Regions from separate parts of the Streptomyces sp. NPDC003077 genome, predicted to be linked through region 1. Evidence: riboswitches for the same ligand, from Rfam matches in the RefSeq annotation. Region 1 holds a riboswitch; each other region holds the start of a gene.

The links. A riboswitch is a leader RNA that binds a small molecule or an ion and turns the genes downstream of it on or off. The one in region 1 is predicted to bind cobalamin.
Region 2: another riboswitch for cobalamin. It lies ahead of ABZX96_RS32945 (HoxN/HupN/NixA family nickel/cobalt transporter); the one in region 1 lies ahead of ABZX96_RS16275 (hypothetical protein).
Region 3: another riboswitch for cobalamin. It lies ahead of ABZX96_RS22800 (ribonucleoside-diphosphate reductase subunit alpha); the one in region 1 lies ahead of ABZX96_RS16275 (hypothetical protein).

The regions. Positions count from the first base shown of each region.
Region 1 covers NZ_JBEXNM010000020.1:61,384-65,206, reverse strand. The annotation lists gene ABZX96_RS16290 (CbtA family protein) at 1-213, opposite strand, end outside; gene ABZX96_RS16285 (CbtB-domain containing protein) at 233-454, opposite strand; cobalamin riboswitch at 560-642, opposite strand; gene ABZX96_RS16280 (histidine phosphatase family protein) at 742-1,296, shown strand; cobalamin riboswitch at 1,452-1,605, shown strand; gene ABZX96_RS16275 (hypothetical protein) at 1,758-3,041, shown strand; gene ABZX96_RS16270 (CbiQ family ECF transporter T component) at 3,038-3,823, shown strand, end outside.
Region 2 covers NZ_JBEXNM010000078.1:10,259-14,081, reverse strand. The annotation lists gene ABZX96_RS32950 (LysE family transporter) at 103-822, shown strand; gene ABZX96_RS32945 (HoxN/HupN/NixA family nickel/cobalt transporter) at 1,027-2,148, opposite strand; cobalamin riboswitch at 2,203-2,461, opposite strand; gene ABZX96_RS32940 (hypothetical protein) at 2,616-3,026, shown strand; gene ABZX96_RS32935 (alpha/beta hydrolase) at 3,121-3,823, opposite strand, start outside.
Region 3 covers NZ_JBEXNM010000036.1:1,299-5,121, forward strand. The annotation lists gene ABZX96_RS22800 (ribonucleoside-diphosphate reductase subunit alpha) at 1-2,279, opposite strand, end outside; cobalamin riboswitch at 2,437-2,567, opposite strand; gene ABZX96_RS22805 (hypothetical protein) at 2,787-3,823, shown strand, end outside.

The sequences.
Region 1 (3,823 bases):
CAGGACGGCGGTGAGCAGCCCCCCGGTCGACTGCGCGGCGCGGCTGACCAGTTCCTCGCCGCCGTGCCCGTGGGCGTGCGCCTCCTCGAAGGCGATCGCGGCGTTCACCTGGGGTTCGCCGATCCAGTACGCCGGCCCGAAGGCGAGCAGACCCGCCGCCAGGCCGGCGAGCATTCCGCGCACCAGCAAGGCGCGCACCAGGGCGGAGTTCATGGCGTCTCGGTCCTCGCCGTCAGTGGCAGGGGAAACCGAGCAGGTGCCGGCCGTCGTGCACCCACTCGTGCACGCCCCGGCCGGAGATGAGCGAGACGACGCCCTGCTCGGCGCCGACGAAGTAGAGCAGGACGAGCATCAGCAGGCCGAAGAAGACGGCCCAGGGCAGGACCGTGCGGATCGGCAGCGCGGCCACGGCGGGCCGGGTGACAGGGGCTGGGGTCACGGTGGAATGAGCCACGGCGGTACCTCCTCGGGAACACGCGTCCCGCGTCATGGAGCACGCCCCGCCTGTTTGTCGTCGGCGGTCGCATCAGGTGCTCGATTGATGACGACGGCAGCGTGGGTCTGACTCACCAGCGGCCCCAGGCGACGGGGTGCCGCGTGGCACACAGTGGCGCGACCGTGCCGGAATCGCACCGGACTTCCGAACGCACCGTCGTCCTGACGGCTCGAAGGTACCCGCATGCCAGGGCGAGCGGAACGCGTCGCGCCGCGCCGTCCGCGCCCGGGTCTACCCTCGCGCCCATGACGATCCGGCTGACCCTGCTCGCCCCGCCGCTCGGCACCCCCGCGCACACCGTGCGGATCGGCGACGACCGGCCGCTGGACGAGCGGGACCGGCGGGCGGTGCGCGCGATCGCCGACGGCCTCCCACCGGCCGACCGGCGCCTCAGCGGCCCCGCCGTCCGCTGCCGGCAGACCGCCGCGGTCCTCGGCCCGGACCCCGTGGCCGAACCGGCCTTGCGCGGCCCGGACCTGGGACGCTGGCACGGCCGCACCCTCGACGCCCTCGCCGCCGAGGACCCCGCCGCCCTCGCCGCGTGGACCACCGACCCCGACGCGGCGCCGCACGGCGGGGAGTCCGTGAGCGCGCTGTGCCGCCGCGTCGGGGCCTGGCTGGCAGGGCTGCCGGAGGACACCGGCCGCGTTCTGGCGGTGGCCGATCCCGCCGTGGCGCGGGCCGCCGTCGTCCATGTCCTGTCCGCGCCGGCGGGGGCGTTCTGGCGGATCGACGTGCTTCCGCTGAGCACGGTGCGGCTCACGGGGCGGGGCGGGCGGTGGAACGTGCGGATGGGGTGAGGGCGGGGCGGGGGCGGCCGTGCGTCAGGTCGTCTTCGGGCGGTCGGCGGTGTCCGGGCTCACAGCTACGGCAGTGGTGAAGTCCCGTGCCCCGGGCGTACGATGCGCTGTGCTCCGGCCGAGGCGGGAGTGAACGACGTGACGCGTGGGAACGGCCGCTTCCGTAAGACCGTGGCCCGCACCCGCACCACCCCACAACTGAATGCGTACGCGACTGGGGAAAGCCGGTGGGAATCCGGCGCTGACCTGCAACCGTGAGCCGCCTTCGGGCGGCGAGCCGGAACGCCCACCGCGCTACGTGCACTGCTTCTCACTGTCATGGTCTGCAGCGTGGAGCCCTGAGCCCCGTACCGGCTCGTCGGCCCCTGCCGCCTCCGTCTCCGGAACGCGCGTCAGGGGTTCGTCACGCGGTACGGGCCCACGGGCCCCGGTGCCGGCCCGGAAACGAAGGGCACCCTCGCATGGCTGGTGCGTTACGCGCCGTGGCCGCCGCGGCAATGGGACCGCTGCTGGCGCTGGCGGCGTCGGTGGGCTGGGGCCTGGTCGCCGCGGGGGACGCCGCCGCGGTGGACACCGGACGCGGCCGGGCCGGGTTCTGTCCCGACGGGCGCGGGGTGACCGTCGTCGTCGACTTCCGGGAACTGGGCGGGCGGACGATCGTGCGGTGCGCCGTCGGCCGTCAGGCCACCGGGCTCGCGGCGCTCAAGGCGGCCGGCATCCGGGTCGCCGGTACCAACCGGTGGGGCGAGGCGTTCGTCTGCCGCCTGGAAGGCAAGCCGGGCCCGCGGCAGGAACCCTGTGTGGACACCCCTCCGGCCAAGGCCTACTGGTCGTACTGGCACGCCCCCAACGGCGGCCGGTGGACCTACAGCCAGTACGGCGCGACCTACCGCACCCCGCCCCAAGGCAGCTTCGAGGGCTGGTCGTTCTCCTTCGGCCGGGACGAGGGCGAGGCCCCGGCGCCGCGCGTGGCGCCCAAGCGCCCGGTGGCCGCACCGGCTCCGGGCCCGGCTCCGGCCCCGCGGCCGACTTCCGGTGAGGATGCCGACTCCGGCCGAGGTGGAGTGGGTTCGGGCGGGGGAGCCGTCCCGCCCGTTCCGTCGGACGGGAGGACGACGCCGAGCGCCGGGAGCGGGGCTGCCCCCGGGCCGACGGGTGACGCGGGCGGTGCGGGCGACGCGCGTCCGGGCGACCGCGACAGGCGGCCCGGTTCCGCCCCGGAGGAAAAGCCGACCGACGGTAACGACGACGGCGCCCGGAAGACGAACGGGATGAACGGGACGAACGGGACGGGCGAGCGCGGGGACGGCCGAGGGAACGACCGCGGGAAGGAGCCCGCGACCACCGCGTCCCCCGAGGCGTCCGCCGCCGCGCCCCGCCCGGTCGTCACGCCCACCGAGGCGGCGGACTGGACCGGCGGCGAGGGGCCGGGACTGGCGTCCGCCGAGGGGCAGGGCGGCATACCGGTCGGCACGGCCGTCGGCGGCGCCGCGGCTGCCGCGCTCGCCCTCGCCGCGGCGGGCACCGCCCGGCGCCGTCGCCGGGTCGCCGGGACGGCCGGGCCCGCCACACCCCTGAAACGTGCCGTACCGCCCGCGCCCTCCGGTGACGGAGACCGGCCAGGCTCCACCGGCCGCTCCGGCACTCCCGCCCCATCCGGCCATGGGAGCCCCACCAACCCCACCGGCGCCCCCACCCCGTCCGACCCCGCCGACGGCCCCACCCCCACGGACCCCGCACCATGACCCGTCCCCTGCCGAAGCCGCTCCCGCGAGCCGTCCACCCCGGCGCCTGGTGGCTGTGGGCGCTGGGCATGGCGGTGGCGGCCGGGCGCACCGCCAACCCCGTCCTGCTGGTGCTGATCCTCGCCGTGGCCGGCTACGTGGTGGCCCAACGGCGCGGTGACGCGCCCTGGGCGCTGGCCTTCCGGATGTACCTGATGCTGGGCGGCTTCATCGTCGTCATGCGGATCGTGTTCCGGATCGTCTTCGGCGGTGGCCAGGGCGACACCGTGCTCTTCACGCTGCCGGAGATCCCGCTGCCCGCGTGGGCCGCCGGAATCCGGCTGTTCGGGCCGGTCGCGGCCGAGCAGGTGCTCGGCGGCCTGTACGACGGGCTGCGGCTGGCCACCATGGTCGTCTGCGTGGGCGCGGCGAACGCGCTGGCCAACCCCAAGCGGATGCTCAAGGCGCTGCCCGGCGCCCTGTACGAGATCGGCACCTCGGTCGTGGTCACCCTCACCGTGGCGCCGCAGCTCGTGGAGAGCGTCCAGCGGGTCCGCCGGGCCCGGCTGCTGCGCGGCGGCGCCGGGCGGCGGGGGAGAGGTGCCCTGCGGGGCGTCGTCGTCCCCGTCCTGGAGGACGCGATGAACCGCTCGCTGGCGCTGGCCGCCGCGATGGCCGCGCACGGTTACGGCCGGACGGGGCGGACCGCGCCGCGCACCCGGCTGCTGACCGGCACCCTCGTCATCGTCGGACTGCTCGGCGTCTGCGGCGGCCTGTACGGGGCCATGGGCGCGGACACCCCG
Region 2 (3,823 bases), on a different contig from region 1:
TTGTTCGTCCTTGTTCGTTCGTTCCTTTGTGGCTTTTTCCGGCTCTTTTCCGTCGGTGAATAATGCCGGGCGGCAGGTGGCGGGGGCTGGCACCGTGAGGGCATGGGGGATGCCTTGCTGTCCGGCCTGTTGGCCGGGTACGGGATCGCGATGCCGGTGGGCGCCGTCTCCGTGTTGATCGTGGGACTGGCGGCCCGTACGTCGTTGCTGCGGGGACTGGCCGCGGGCCTCGGCACCGCCACGGCTGACGGCCTGTACGCGCTGGTCGCGGTGGTGGGCGGGGTGGCCTTGGGGCAGTACGTGGAGCCGGTGGCCGGGCCGCTGCAATGGGCGGCGGCGGGGGTACTGCTGACGGTCGCGACCGTGGGCGTCGTCACGGCCGTACGGGAACGGGGACGGGGACAGGAACGGGGACGAGGACAGGAACGGGAACGGGGACACGCACGGGAACGGGGACACGCACGGGAACGGGGACACGCACGGGAACGTGGCCCGGCGAGGGAGAGGGGCGGCGGGCCGGATCGTGGGTGGGGCCGTACCTACGCCGGGTTCGTCGGGCTGACGCTGCTCAATCCGGTGACCGTCGCCTACTTCGCCGCCATGGTGGTGGGGCAGCGGAACGCGTCGTGGGACGCGGGTGCGGGAGCGGCGTTCGTGCTGGCGGCGGCCGTCGCGTCGGCCAGTTGGCAGGGTGTGCTGGCGCTGGGCGGGGCGGCGGTGGGGCGGGTGCTGACGGGGGAGCGGGGGCGCCTGATCACCGCACTCGTCGGCAATGCGGTGATCGCGGTGTTGGCGGTGCGGCTCGCGTGGACGGCGCGTTGAGGACGGGGGCGGGGCGGGCTCGGGGGAAGGTCGGGGCGGTGCCCGTGCGGCGCCCGTTCGCCCGTCGTCCGGCCTTCGTCCGTCCTTCATGGCTTTCGGCCGGTCTCCGTCGCCCGACCGGCCTCCGTGGCGCCCGTCCGGTGTTGCCGTCTCCTGTCCGTGCCCCGCCCCTCGTAATTCGTAATCCCCGGCTCCGTGGGGTCGTCAGCTCTCCGGGGCCGCCGTGCGGGCCGCCCACCGCCGTTCGACGCCGGCCAGGCGCCAGTACGCGAGGGCCGCCGCCCACACCACCACGAACAGGCCGACGATGATGAAGCCGACGTTGTCCAGGTCCAGGCCGGAGATCCAGCCGGTGACCGCGTCCGTGAGGGCGAGCTTGTCGTGCAGCACCGTGACCAGCTCGATGGTGCCGATGAAGAAGGCCACCGCGATCGACAGGCCGGTGATGGTGAGGTTGTAGTAGACCTTGCGGACCGGGTTGGAGAACGCCCATTGGTACGCGAAGTTCATGAAGGTGCCGTCGAGGGTGTCGAAGAGGCTCATGCCGGCCGCGAACAGCAGGGGCAGGCACAGGACCGCGTACCAGGGCAGCCCGGCCGCGGCGCCGCTGCCCGCCATGACCATCAGCGTCACCTCGGTCGCGGTGTCGAAGCCGAGGCCGAAGAGGAAGCCCAGCGGGAACATCTGGCCGGGGCGGTTGATGGAGCGGGTGAAGCGGCCGAGGAAGCGGTTCATGAAGCCGCGGGAGTTGAGGTGCTGTTCCAGTTCCGTCTCGTCGTAGCGGCCCTCGCGCATCGCGCGGAAGACCCGCCGGATGCCGGCGAGCGCGATCAGGTTGAGGGCGGCGATCAGGTAGAGGAAGGTGCCGGAGACGGTCGTGCCGATGGTGCCGAGCACCTGGTGCGCGCGGGACTCGTCGTCCAGGAGCGTCCCGGCGAGCTGAGCGCCGCCCGCCACCAGGGCGGCCATGGCGACAACGACGCTGGAGTGCCCGAGGGCGAACCAGAATCCGACGGAGACCGGACGCTTGCCGTCCGCCATGAGTTTGCGGGTGGTGTTGTCGATGGCGGCGATGTGGTCGGCGTCGAAGGCGTGCCGCATGCCGAGCGTGTACGCGGTGATGCCGAGTCCCACGCCGAAGACCTGCTTGCCGACGGTGTAGTGGTTCGGCACCACCAGGAGCAGCAGGACGCCGAAGGCGACGACGTGCAGCCCGGCGATCACGGCCATGAGGCCGATGGTGCGTACGGTGTCCTGCCGCCGCCAGCGGAAGCCGGGGGGTGCCGGAGTCTGCGGAAGGCCGCCAGAAGGAGAAGAAGGGGACATGGGGGGACGGGTGGACCCGGGCATCCGGTGATCACGCTCCAGCACCTCGTGGATGATTTCGTGAGATGCCGTGGCCGGTCTCCTGGCTCACGGGTACGCGCGCCCGGCCCGGCCTTCCCGGCCGCGGCTGCGGTCAGTGGCCCCGTACGCGCCGGTGGCACGTGCGGAAAGGGTCGGGAACTACCCGATCACAGTGGCGAGGGCCGCGCCGGTCTGGGACCCCGAGGGGTCCGTCACCGGTCTTCCCGATCACCACGGCCCGGTTACCTTAGCCCGCGAAGTTATGGGGCGGACCAAGGATTCACCAAGGATCGTCCCTGGTGGCAAGGGGGAGGTTGTGGTGCCAGGGCGGGGCCGGGCGGCATCCGTTCGGCCGGAACCGTGCGCGGTGTCGTCAGGGACGGGCTCGCGGAGTAGCTTCCGCAGTGGGCCAGGGGCGGAAGCGGGCCCGGCCCTCGGGAGAGATCATGAACCTCCACAACCCCCTTCTCCTCGATCTCGCCGTCAAGGCCCGGCTGAGTCCCGCCGCCCTTGACGACTCCGTCACCGCGCTCAGGGAATGCGAGGCGGCGGTCACGGTCTGCGCGGCGGCGATGCTCTCCGAAGGAGAGCCGGAGCGGATGCGGGAGGCCGTTTCCCGCGACATGGACTGCTCCGACGTCGTCACCGCCACCTGCCGGGTGCTGGACCGGGCGGGTGGCGGCGACGCCGCGTTGCTCGCGTCCTTGCTGGACGCCTGCGCGATGGCCTGCGAACGGAGCCACGAACTGTGCGCGCAGCACGCCGGGCACCTCCCCCACTGCCGGGTGTGCGCCGACGCCACCCGCAAGGCCGCCGGCGCCTGCCGGCAACTGCGGGCGGGTCTGACGTCGGCGTGAACGGGTGAGCGGGTGAGTGGGTGAGCGGTTGGGCGGGCCGGATGGGTGCCGGATGACGTCCTTGCGGTCCGCCAGAGCGGCACCGGCAGACCTGTCAGTGCGGCACCGATGAAAGGAACCCGTGCAGCGCCTCGTCGAAGCAGGCGGTGTTCTCCAGGTTGACCATGTGGCCGGCGCCGGGGACGCGGACGCGGTGGGCGCCGGGGACGGAGACGGCGATGGCGTGCGCGTTGGCGGAGATGTCGGTGCTGTCCAGGTCGCCGTCCAGGACCAGGGTCGGCACCCGGATCTCCGACAGCCGGGCGGCGGCGCCGACCTCGATCGGCAGCCCGGCCCCCATCCCGTCCGCGTGCGCCATGACGTTGGCTTCGGCGGAGGCGCGCATCCGTTCCCGCAGTTCCGGGTCCACCATCGACGGCTGACGGTGCGGACCGTCCACCCACATGCGCAGGAAGTGCTCCACGAACCGGGCCGCGCCGTCCTCCTCCCCGATGGCGGCCACCTGTTCCTTGATGTGCTCCAGGATGAACGGGTCGGTGAAGGTGCGACCGCTCACGCCCGGCGCGGCGAGCGCCAGGGCCGTGACGCGCGCGGGGTGGGCCAGCACCATGTCCAGCGCGACGCGCGCCCCGTGCGAGAGGCCGACGAGCGTGGCGCGCGGGATGCCGAGGTGATCGAGCAGGGTCCGTAGGTCCTCGTGGTTGGCGTAGTCGCCGTCGACGCTGGAGGACAGGCCGTGACCGCGCGCGTCGTAGCGGACCACCCGCAGGCCCGAGCGGACGAGCCAGCCGAACTGC
Region 3 (3,823 bases), on a different contig from region 1:
CGGGTCGCCGGGCGCGAGCGCAGGTAGTAGGTGGTCTTGATGCCGCGCTTCCAGGCGTACGCGTACATGGAGCTGAGCTTGCCGATGGTCGGGGACGCCATGAACAGGTTCAGCGACTGGCTCTGGTCCAGGTAGGGCGTCCGGTCGGCGGCCATGTCGATCAGGGCGCGCTGCGGGATCTCCCACGCGGTGCGGTACAGGGCCCGCACGTCCTCGGGAATCCAGGCCAGCTCCTGCACCGAGCCGTTGGACTCGCGCAGCGCCTCGCGGGTGCGCGCGTCCCACAGGCCGTGCCGCTTGAGATCCTCCACCAGGTACGTGTTGACCTGGAGGAACTCGCCGGACAGCGTCTCGCGCTTGAACAGGTTGGAGACCTGCGGCTCGATGCACTCGTACACGCCCGCGATGGACGCGATGGTGGCGGTCGGCGCGATGGCCAGCAGCAGCGAGTTGCGCATGCCGGTCTTGGCGATGCGGGCGCGCAGCGCGGCCCAGCGGTCCGCCCAGTGCGGCTCGGCGTTCGGGTAGTGGTCCGGGTGCAGCACGCCGCGCGCCGTACGGGTCGCGGACCACGCCGGGTGCGGGCCGTGCCGCTCGGCGAGGTCGGCGGACGCCTCGTACGCGGCGAGCATGATCCGCTCGGAGATGCGGGTGGACAGCTCCCGGGCCTCGGGCGAGTCGAACGGGAGCCGCAGCCGGAAGAAGACGTCCTGGAGGCCCATCAGACCCAGACCCACCGGGCGCCAGCGGGAGTTGGAGGCGCCGGCCTGCTCGGTCGGGTAGTAGTTGATGTCCACGACGCGGTCCAGGAAGGTCACGGCGGTGCGGACGGTGGCGTCCAGCCGCTCCCAGTTCATGGTGCCGTCCTCGCCCAGGTGGGCGGCGAGGTTGACCGAACCGAGGTTGCACACCGCGGTCTCGCCGTCGTCGGTGACCTCCAGGATCTCCGTGCACAGGTTCGAGGAGTGCACGACGCGGCCGGGCTCGGCGGTCTGGTTGGCGGTGCGGTTGGCGGCGTCCTTGAAGGTCATCCAGCCGTTGCCGGTCTGCGCGAGGGTGCGCATCATCCGTGCGTACAGCACCCGGGCCGGGACGCGCTTGACGGCCTTGCCCGCCGCCTCGGCCGCCCGGTACGCGGCGTCGAAGTCCTCGCCCCACAGGTCCACCAGCTCCGGCACGTCCACCGGGGAGAACAGCGACCACTCCTGGTCGGCGTCCACCCGGCGCATGAACTCGTCCGGGATCCAGTGCGCGATGTTCAGGTTGTGGGTGCGGCGGGCCTCCTCGCCGGTGTTGTCCCGCAGCTCCAGGAACTCTTCGAGGTCGGCGTGCCAGGTCTCCAGGTAGACGCAGGCGGCGCCCTTGCGCCGGCCGCCCTGGTTCACGGCGGCCACCGAGGCGTCCAGGGTGCGCAGGAACGGCACGATGCCGTTGGAGTGCCCGTTGGTGCCGCGGATCAGCGAACCGCGGGCGCGCACCCGGGAGTAGGACAGGCCGATGCCGCCGGCGTGCTTGGAGAGCCGGGCGACCTGGTGGTAGCGCTCGTAGATCGAGTCCAGCTCGTCCAGCGGGGAGTCCAGCAGGTAGCAGGAGGACATCTGCGGGTGCCGGGTGCCGGAGTTGAACAGCGTGGGGGAGGACGGCAGGTAGGAAAGCGTGCTGGTCAGCCGGTACAGCTCGGCCACGTCTGCCAGCGCGCGCGCCGAGTCGTCCTCGGCCAGGCCGCAGGCCACCCGCAGCAGGAAGTGCTGCGGGGTCTCGATGACCCGGCGGGTGGTGGGGTGCCGCAGCAGGTAGCGCGAGTGCAGGGTGCGCAGCCCGAAGTAGCCGAACCGGTCGTCGGCGCCGTCCGCGAGCGCCGCCTCGACCAGCGCGTCCAGCTCGTCCGCGTGGGTGCGGACGAACGCGGCGGTGGTGTCCGCGATCAGGCCCTCCCGGTGCCCGGCCGCCACCGACGCGGAGAACCGCACGGCGCCCTCGGCCGCGGCCTCCTCGGCGACGGCGATGCTCAGCAGCCGCGCGGCGAGCCGCGAATACTGGGGCTCGTCGCCGATCAGCCCGGCCGCCGCCTCGATGGCCAGCGACCGCAGCTCGGCCTCGTCCGACCCGGGGTGCCGGCCGCGCAGCGCGGCGGCGGCCACCTTGCCGGGGTCGGCGGCGGGGAGGTCGGCGGTGAGGTCGGTCAGGGTGCGCAGCAGGGCGGCGCCCGGCGCGTCCTGGTTCCGGGGGACCTGGGCGGCCCGCTCGGCTGACGCGGGCTCCGTCGGCGCGATGGTCACGGGGGTGCTCTCCCTCACTCGGCGGGGGCCTGGAGGGACGGGCGCGATGGGCGCGTACGGGCACACCTCACCCCGGGAAGCGGGATGCGGGCACGGCTCCGCACGGCGTCCACCGGCTCAACCCTCGAAGCCCGGACGTGGGACGTCCACACCCTTGCGGTGGGGACGTACTGCCGGCAGGTCTTCGGACTTGCGGTGCGTAAATACGCACACATACACACGTTGCGGGACAGTTCCGGATTCACACCGGATTCCCCTGCATCGGCAGCGAGCACGAGCATACATCTTGTGCCGAGAGATGACGGCACCCCCACATGTAGTGCCGAGTCGTGGCGGGATGCCCGTGGATGGTCAGGGATGCCCGCAGATGCCGGAGGGAGATCCGGTGCGGAAGACGTACGCGGTGACCATTCGAGGCACGCGGTGTTGACGGGGCTGTCGGGAACACGGAGGCTCCAGTGTGCTCCGTCGGCCAGCGGGGCCGGGGGAGGACGGTGAGGGGGAAGCATGCGCAGAACCATCACGGCCGTGGCGCTCGTCGCGGGGGCGTGCGTGACGGCGGGCCTGTTACCCGCGGGGACGGCGGCGGCGCGCTCGGGCGGTGGGGTTGGGGGGCACTCGGACGGTGGGGTGGTGGCGCGTTCGGACGGTGGGGCGGTGGCGCGCTCCGACGGCCTGGCTGTGGCGCGCTCGGGCGGCGCGGTTGCGGGGCATTCGGACGGTGGGGTGGTGGCGCGCTCCGACGGCCCGGCTGTGGCGCGCTCGGGGCGGCCGGCGACCGAGCGGGTCAGCGTCGCGGCGGACGGCACGCAGGGGAACGGCTTCTCGGCCTCGCCCAGCATCAGCGCGAACGGCCGGTACGTCGCCTTCAGTTCGCAGGCGGACAACCTGGTCCCCGGGGACACCAACGGCGCGGAGGACGTGTTCGTCAAGGACCTGGTCACCGGCGCGGTCGACCGGGTCAGCGTCACGACCGACGGCATCGAGGGAACCGGGCGCTCCAGCGCTCCGATGATCAGCGGCGACGGACGGTACGTCGCCTTCCGCTCGGACGCCGCGAACCTCGTCCCGGGCGACACCAACGACGAGGCGGACGTCTTCGTCCACGACCGCCGCACCGGCCGCACCGAGAGCCCCACAGCGGGCACCGGCACCTCGCCGTACGGCTACGGCGTGCAGAGCTTCGTCCTCAGCGCCAACGGCCGGACACTGGCCTTCGGCTCCGGCCGGTCCGACCTGGTGCCCGGGGACACCAACGGTGCCGACGACATCTTCGCCTGGGACCTGCGCACCCGGAAGCTGCGCCGGGCGAGCGTGGCCGGCGACGGCACCCAGGCCGACGCCATCTCCCGCTTCCCGACCCTCAGCGCCGACGGCCGCACGGTCGGTTTCACCTCGGAGGCGAGCAACCTGACGGACGGCCGGGCCGGTTTCCGGCCGCCGCCGCTGTACCCGATGTACGTGCACGACCTGGACACCGGGCGCACCAGCGTGGCCAGCCGCGGCTCCACCGGCGAGGTCGTCGGCGTCACGCCGGAGACCCA